2 regions of the Kitasatospora sp. NRRL B-11411 genome follow, and region 1 is predicted to be linked to the other one. Evidence: predicted binding sites of a transcription regulator. Region 1 holds the regulator's gene; the other holds the start of a gene.
The links. The regulator HrcA, encoded in region 1, represses chaperone genes, less so after heat shock. The targets are predictions, from matches to a motif close to TTNGCACTCNGNNNNNCNGAGTGCNAA.
Positions count from the first base shown of each region.

Region 2: a site for HrcA is predicted at 1,250-1,276, ahead of groES (co-chaperone GroES). Genes of this name have one in related genera too.

Region 1 is NZ_JOGH01000010.1:130,908-134,608, reverse strand. It holds gene IH44_RS0107580 (hypothetical protein) at 1-175, opposite strand, end outside; gene htpX (zinc metalloprotease HtpX) at 213-1,133, opposite strand; gene hrcA (heat-inducible transcriptional repressor HrcA) at 1,436-2,509, shown strand; gene dnaJ (molecular chaperone DnaJ) at 2,591-3,701, shown strand, end outside.
Region 2 is NZ_JOGH01000001.1:161,278-164,978, reverse strand. It holds gene IH44_RS0100745 (class I SAM-dependent methyltransferase) at 1-365, opposite strand, end outside; gene IH44_RS0100740 (hypothetical protein) at 396-719, opposite strand; gene IH44_RS0100735 (hypothetical protein) at 788-1,126, opposite strand; gene groES (co-chaperone GroES) at 1,420-1,725, shown strand; gene groL (chaperonin GroEL) at 1,840-3,474, shown strand.

The DNA.
Region 1 (3,701 bases):
GGACCTCGGTGAAGGCGGCGCCCTCGACCGCGGCGAAGCACACCGAGCCGAGGCCGGTCGGGGTGAACCCCTTGGCGGCCTGCAGGGTGAGCGCCGCCGACGGGATGCCGAACAGCTGGTCGAGGTCGGGCTTCACGGGCTTGGTCCGGCCGAACAGGGCGTCCAGGAATCCCACGCGGAAGGCTCCTCACTGGTGGTCGGTGGTGGCGGGCTCAGTGCCCGAGCTCGTCGGAGACCTTCCGCAGCTGGGCCAGCCGCTGCTCCAGCGACGGGTGGGTGGACAGCAGCCGGGAGGCGGTCTCCTTGGCGCTCAGCGCCGGGGCGAAGTAGAAGGCGTTGTACGGCTGGGCCTGCCGCAGGTCCTTGGTGGGGATGGCGCCGATCTGCCCGGTCACCTTGGTCAGGGCCGAGGCCAGCGCGGCGGGCCGGCCGGTCAGCTGGGCGGCGGCGCGGTCGGCGGCCAGTTCGCGGTAGCGGGAGAGCAGCCTGGTCAGCAGGAAGCTGATCGCGTACACCACCATCGAGGCCAGCGGGATCAGCACCATGGCGATCGCCGCGTTCTGGTCGTTGCTGTTGCGGTTGCCGCCGCCCATCATCCCGCTGTAGAAGGCGATCCTGGTCATCGCGCCGGCCAGCACGCCGAGGAACCCGGCCACCGTCATCACCGCGACGTCCCGGTGCGCGACGTGCGACAGCTCGTGGGCCAGCACGCCCTCCAGTTCCTCCGGTTCGAGCCGGCGCAGCAGGCCGGTGGTCACGCAGACCACCGCGTTCTGCGGGTTGCGGCCGGTGGCGAAGGCGTTGGGCATGTCGTTGTCGGCGACCGCGACCCGGGGTTTGGGCATGTCGGCCAGCGCGCAGAGCCGGTCGACCGCGCCGTGCAGCTGCGGGTACTGCTCGGGGGTGACTTGGTGGGCGCCCATCGCCCGCTCGGTGATCTTGTCGGAGAACCAGAACTGGGCGACGAACAGGCCGCCGGAGATCAGCACCACCAGCGGCCAGGCGCCGCGCAGCAGCACGATCAGCAGGCCGGTGAAGCCGACGTAGACCAGCCCGATCAGGAACATGGTGGTGACCATCCGGCCGGTCAGGCCGCGGTCGGGGGTGAACCGGGAGTGCTGTGGCGCCGACATCGCTGCTCCTCCTCGTGCGTCGCGCGGTCCGGACCGCGCCGCCGCGGCCGTCCGTCCCGCTCGCCTTCGATGCTGCCACCGGGCGGCCCCGCGGGCACCATCCGAAACGATGGGAATTCGGTGGGAAAGCGACACGCGCGGGGCGGGCCGCGGGCGCTTCGGTCGAGGATCACGTGGGTGGACCGTTCCTGCCGTCAGGCCCGGGCCGTACACTGGCACGTACGGTTCTGGCACTCTGCCCAGTTGAGTGCCAGGCCGGGTCAGACACCGGGTCAACGGACGACGACGGAGGTGCGTGCCCCATGCCAGAGGACGGCAAGCCCGACGGCCGACTGATCGACACGCGCCCGCCGGTCCGACCGCTCGACGAGCGGCGCCTCGCGGTGCTCCGGGCGATCGTCCAGGACTACGTGGGCACCGAGGAGCCGGTCGGGTCCAAGGCCCTGGTGGAGCGGCACAACCTCGGCGTCTCCCCGGCCACGGTCCGCAACGACATGTCCGCGCTGGAGGAGGAGGGGTACATCCACCAGCCGCACACCAGTGCGGGCCGGATCCCCACCGACAAGGGCTACCGGCTGTTCGTCGACCGGCTCGCCGAGGTCAAGCCGATGACCGCCCCCGAGCGCCGGGCGATCCGGCACTTCCTGGAGGGCGCCGTCGACCTGGACGACGTGGTGGCCCGGACGGTGCGGCTGCTCGCCCAGCTGACCCGGCAGGTCGCGGTGGTCCAGTACCCGTCGCTGACCCGCTCCACGGTGCGGCACATCGAACTGGTGTCGCTCACCCCGACCAAGCTGATGCTGGTGCTGATCACCAACACCGGCCGGGTCGAGCAGCGGATGGTCGACTGCCCGGCCCCGGTCGGCGAGGCGCTGCTCGGGGAGCTGCGGGCCAAGCTCAACGGGATGGCGGGCGGCTGCCGGCTGCCCGAGGTGCCGACCGTCCTGGAGGACCTGCCGGCCGGCTTCGAGCCCGCCGACCGGCCCGCGGTCAGCACCGTGCTGGCGGTCCTGTTCGAGGCGCTGGCCGAACAGAACGAGGAACGGATCATGCTGGCGGGCACCGCCAACCTGACGCGTTTCGGCCATGATTTCCCGCTCACCATCCGGCCGGTCCTGGAGGCCCTGGAGGAGCAGGTGGTGCTGTTGCGCCTGCTGGGTGAGACGGCGGACTCGGCGATGACGGTCCGGATCGGCCACGAGATCGCCTACGAGGGGCTCAATTCCACGTCGGTGGTCTCGGTCGGTTACGGTTCGGGCGACCAGAGCGTGGCAAAGCTGGGAGTGATCGGTCCGACCCGGATGGATTACCCGGGCACAATGGGGGCGGTGCGCGCGGTGGCACGGTACGTCGGCCAGATCCTGGCGGAGTCGTAGCGGGGCGGCCGCAGCGGAACGGCGCAACAAGCAGCGTGCTGTCGCAGGCACTTCTAGAGGCGGAACAAACCGGAGCATTTGGTGGCCACGGACTACTACGCGGTACTCGGCGTCCGACGCGACGCGGGGCAGGACGAGATCAAGAAGGCGTTCCGGCGCCTCGCCCGTGAACTGCACCCGGACGTGAACCCGGACCCGAAGACGCAGGAGCGGTTCAAGGAGATCAACGCCGCCTACGAGGTCCTCTCCGACCCGCAGAAGCGGCAGGTCTACGACCTCGGCGGCGACCCGCTGTCGCCCAACGGCGGCGGCGCGGGCGGCTTCGGCGCTGGCGCGGCCGGGTTCGGCTTCTCCGACATCATGGACGCCTTCTTCGGCGCCGCGACCGGCCAGCGCGGCCCGCGCTCGCGCACCCGCCGCGGCCAGGACGCCATGATCCGGCTGGAGATCACCCTGGAGGAGGCCGCGTTCGGCACCACCAAGGAACTCCAGGTCGACACCGCCGTCACCTGCACCACCTGCAACGGCGAGGGCGCCGCGCCCGGCACCTCCGCGCAGACCTGCGACATGTGCCGCGGCAAGGGCGAGGTCTCCCAGGTCACCCGGTCCTTCCTGGGCCAGGTCATGACCTCCCGCCCCTGCCCGCAGTGCCAGGGCTTCGGCACCGTCGTCCCCACCCCGTGCCCGGAGTGCGCCGGCGACGGCCGGGTCCGCGCCCGCCGCACCCTCACCGTCAAGATCCCGGCCGGCGTCGACAACGGCACCCGGATCCAGCTGGCCGGCGAGGGCGAGGTCGGCCCCGGCGGCGGCCCCGCCGGCGACCTGTACGTGGAGATCGCCGAGACCAGCCACCCGACCTTCCAGCGGCGCGGCGACGACCTGCACTGCACCGTCACCATCCCGATGACCGCCGCCTCGCTCGGCACCCAGGTGCCGCTGCAGACCCTCGACGGCCTGGAGGAGGTCGACATCCGGCCCGGCACCCAGTCCGGCCAGTCGATCCCGCTGCACGGCCGCGGCATCACCCACCTGCGCGGCGGCGGCCGGGGCGACCTGATAGTGCACGTCGAGGTGCAGACGCCCACCAAGCTCGACCCGGAGCAGGAGGAGCTGCTGCGCCGGCTCGCCATGCTGCGCGGCGAGGAGCGTCCCTCCGGGCAGTTCGCGCCCGGCCAGCAGGGCCTGTTCTCCC
Region 2 (3,701 bases), on a different contig from region 1:
AGCACCGCGATCCCGGCCCGGGCCAGCGCGACGGCGTCCCCGCCGATCCCGCAGCACAGGTCGGCCAGCCGCCGCACCCCCAGCGCCGCGAACCGGCCCGCCCGCCACTCGGCGACCGACCGCCGGGTGGCCTGCTCCACCCCGTGCTGGGTGAAGTACATCGAAGCGGCGTCCGCCCCGAACTTCGCCTCCGCCCGCTGCCGCAGCCGGGCCTGCTCGAACGCCGCCCGCACCAGTTCCGCCGGGTACTCCCGCCGCAGCCTGGTCGCCAGCGCCAGCTCCCCGGCCGCCGTGAACCCCCGCAACTCGGCCAGCAGCGCCTGCCCCTGCTCGGTCAGCAGCGCCCGGAACGACTCGATCTCCACCGGGCCATTGTCCCCGCCCGGCGCCGGTGCTCAGAGCCCGACCACCGAGGACAGCGCCACCGCCAGCACCGGGCCCGCCGTCCACAGCGAGAGCGGCGCGATCCGGTACCCCCGCCGGGCGGTCAGCGCCGTCGCCAGCACCGGCACGGCCACCGCCAGCAGCAGGAGCAGCCCGCACACCGCCACCGCCGAGCCCGCCCCGTCGCCGGTCCCGTCCGGCTCGGACATCACGGCCAGGCCGAACACGCCCACCACGAACAGGTACGGGACCGCCATCAGCAGCGGCACCACCAGGGCCAGCAGCCACACCGCGTGGAACGCGTCCCGCCGCACGGACGGTCGAATCGTCGTCATGTGCCCAGCGTGGCAAGGGGATCGGCGCACCGCCTGAGTGCCGCTACTCAACCCGCGCGGGCCCGTGCTCAGCGCGGCGCCAGCGGCGAGAAGGCCAGCAGGACCCCCAGCGGCAGCCCCGCCAGCAGCGCCGCCGGTGCGAGCCGCAGGCCCAGGCGGCGCGACACCAGCACACCGGTCGCCAGCAGCACCGGTACGGCGCCCAGCAGGCCCAGGCCGCCCACCAGCAGGAAGCCCCCGACCAGCTGCCCCGGCAGGCCGAAGACCGACGGATCGGCCACGTACGCGTAGCTGAACCTCAGCATGGTCAGCAGTTGGGGGAACTGGGCCAGCGCCAGCACCTCCAGCGCCAGCAGCCACGTCGCGTGCAGCGCGTCCCGGCCGGCGGGGCGTCGAATCGTCGTCATGTGCCCATCCTGGCCGGGCCGTTGGTGTACCGCCTGAGTACCCGGGCTCAGCTCCGTCCGGCGCGGGTACCCGTTCCCGGGGGGCGTGCGGCGGGTGGCGGGCGCGAATCCGACACGACGTCGTTGGCACTCTGGTTGACTGAGTGCTAACGGCGTCCTAAGGTCGTTCCTGGCACTCCCCCCAGGGAGAGTGCTAACGCGATGAAGCGTGTCCGACCCCCGCGACGGCGGGCGCGCAGAAGTCGCCACCTACCTGTTAGACAACCCCGTAATCTCCGAAGGGGAGCTCGGACGTGACCACCAGCAGCAAGGTTGCCATCAAGCCGCTCGAGGACCGCATCGTGGTCCAGCCGCTCGACGCCGAGACCACCACCGCCTCCGGCCTGGTGATCCCGGACACCGCCAAGGAGAAGCCCCAGGAGGGCGTCGTCCTGGCCGTCGGCCCGGGCCGCTTCGAGGACGGCCAGCGTCTGCCGCTCGACGTCGCCGTCGGTGACATCGTCCTGTACTCGAAGTACGGCGGCACCGAGGTGAAGTACCAGGGCGAGGAGTACCTCGTCCTCTCGGCCCGCGACGTCCTCGCGATCATCGAGAAGTAAGACGTCCGCGCAGTAAGACGTCCCAGCCCGCCCCGGATCCGTGTCGCACCGACAGGGGCCCGGGGCGCGGTTGTTGCTCCACGTACGCAGACCTACCCCTGAGGAAACGGGACCATGGCGAAGACCCTGCAGTTCGACGAGGACGCCCGCCGCTCGCTGGAGCGCGGTGTCAACAAGCTGGCCGACACCGTCAAGGTGACCATCGGCCCCAAGGGCCGCAACGTCGTCATCGACAAGAAGTTCGGCGCCCCCACCATCACCAACGACGGTGTGACCATCGCCCGCGAGGTCGAGCTCGACGACCCGTACGAGAACCTCGGCGCGCAGCTGGTCAAGGAGGTCGCCACCAAGACCAACGACGTCGCGGGCGACGGCACCACCACCGCCACCGTGCTGGCCCAGGCCCTGGTCAACGAGGGCCTGCGCAACGTCGCCGCCGGCGCCGGCCCGGCCGCCCTGAAGAAGGGCATCGACAAGGCCGTCGCCGCCGTCTCCGAGCACCTGCTCTCGGTGGCCCGCGAGATCGAGGGCAAGGACGACATCGCCGCCGTCGCCTCCCTCTCCGCCCAGGACGCCCAGGTCGGCGAGCTGATCGCCGAGGCGATCGACAAGGTCGGCAAGGACGGTGTGATCACCGTCGAGGAGTCCAACACCTTCGGCGTCGAGCTCGAGTTCACCGAGGGCATGCAGTTCGACAAGGGCTACCTGTCGCCGTACTTCGTCACCGACGCGGAGCGCCAGGAAGCCGTCCTGGAGGACCCGTACGTCCTGATCAACCAGGGCAAGATCTCCTCCATCCAGGAGCTCCTGCCGCTGCTGGAGAAGGTCCTGCAGGCCGGCGGCTCCCGCCCGCTGCTGATCATCGCCGAGGACGTCGACGGCGAGGCCCTCTCCACCCTGGTGGTCAACAAGATCCGCGGCACCTTCAACGCGGTCGCGGTCAAGGCCCCCGGCTTCGGCGACCGCCGCAAGGCGATCCTCGGCGACATCGCCACCCTCACCGGCGGCCAGGTCGTCTCCGAGGAGGTCGGCCTCAAGCTCGACCAGGTCGGCCTGGACGTGCTCGGCACCGCCCGCCGGATCACCGTCACCAAGGACGAGACCATCGTGGTCGACGGCGCCGGCGACTCCGCCGAGGTCGCGGGCCGGGTCGCCCAGATCAAGGCCGAGATCGCCAACACCGACTCCGACTGGGACCGCGAGAAGCTCCAGGAGCGCCTCGCCAAGCTGGCCGGCGGCGTCTGCGTGATCAAGGTCGGCGCGGCCACCGAGGTCGAGCTCAAGGAGCGCAAGCACCGCCTGGAGGACGCCATCTCGGCGACCCGCGCCGCGGTCGAGGAGGGCATCGTCGCCGGCGGCGGCGCCTCGCTCGTCCACGCCGCGAAGGTCCTGGCGGACGGCCTCGGCCTGTCCGGCGACGAGGCCACCGGTGTCGCCGTCGTCCGCAAGGCGCTCGCCGAGCCGCTGCGCTGGATCGCCCAGAACGCCGGCCTGGAGGGCTACGTCATCACCTCCAAGGTCGCCGAGCTGGAGGCCGGCCAGGGCTACAACGCCGCCACCGGCGAGTACGGCGACCTGGTCAAGGCCGGCGTCATCGACCCGGTCAAGGTCACCCGCTCCGCCCTGGAGAACGCCGCCTCCATCGCCTCCCTGCTGCTCACCACCGAGACCCTCGTGGTGGAGAAGAAGGAAGAGGAGGAGGCCGCGGGCCACGGCCACTCGCACGGCGGCCACGGCCACAGCCACTGAAACGGCTAGCCGCCAGGCACTGAAGGGGCGCGAGGAACTGCGCGACCGGCCGGGCACCCCCGTGGTGCCGGGCTCGGGCCGCCGGGGCCTCGCGCCCCTTCGCGTGGAGCGGGGCGGGTGAGGCCGGAGGCACGTCGCCGGCCGCGGGCGGTGCCGGGCCGGGCGCGCAGTTCCCCGCGCCCCCGCTTTCGCAGTCTCTCGGGCCCTGGTGTTTTCCGGCTCCCCTT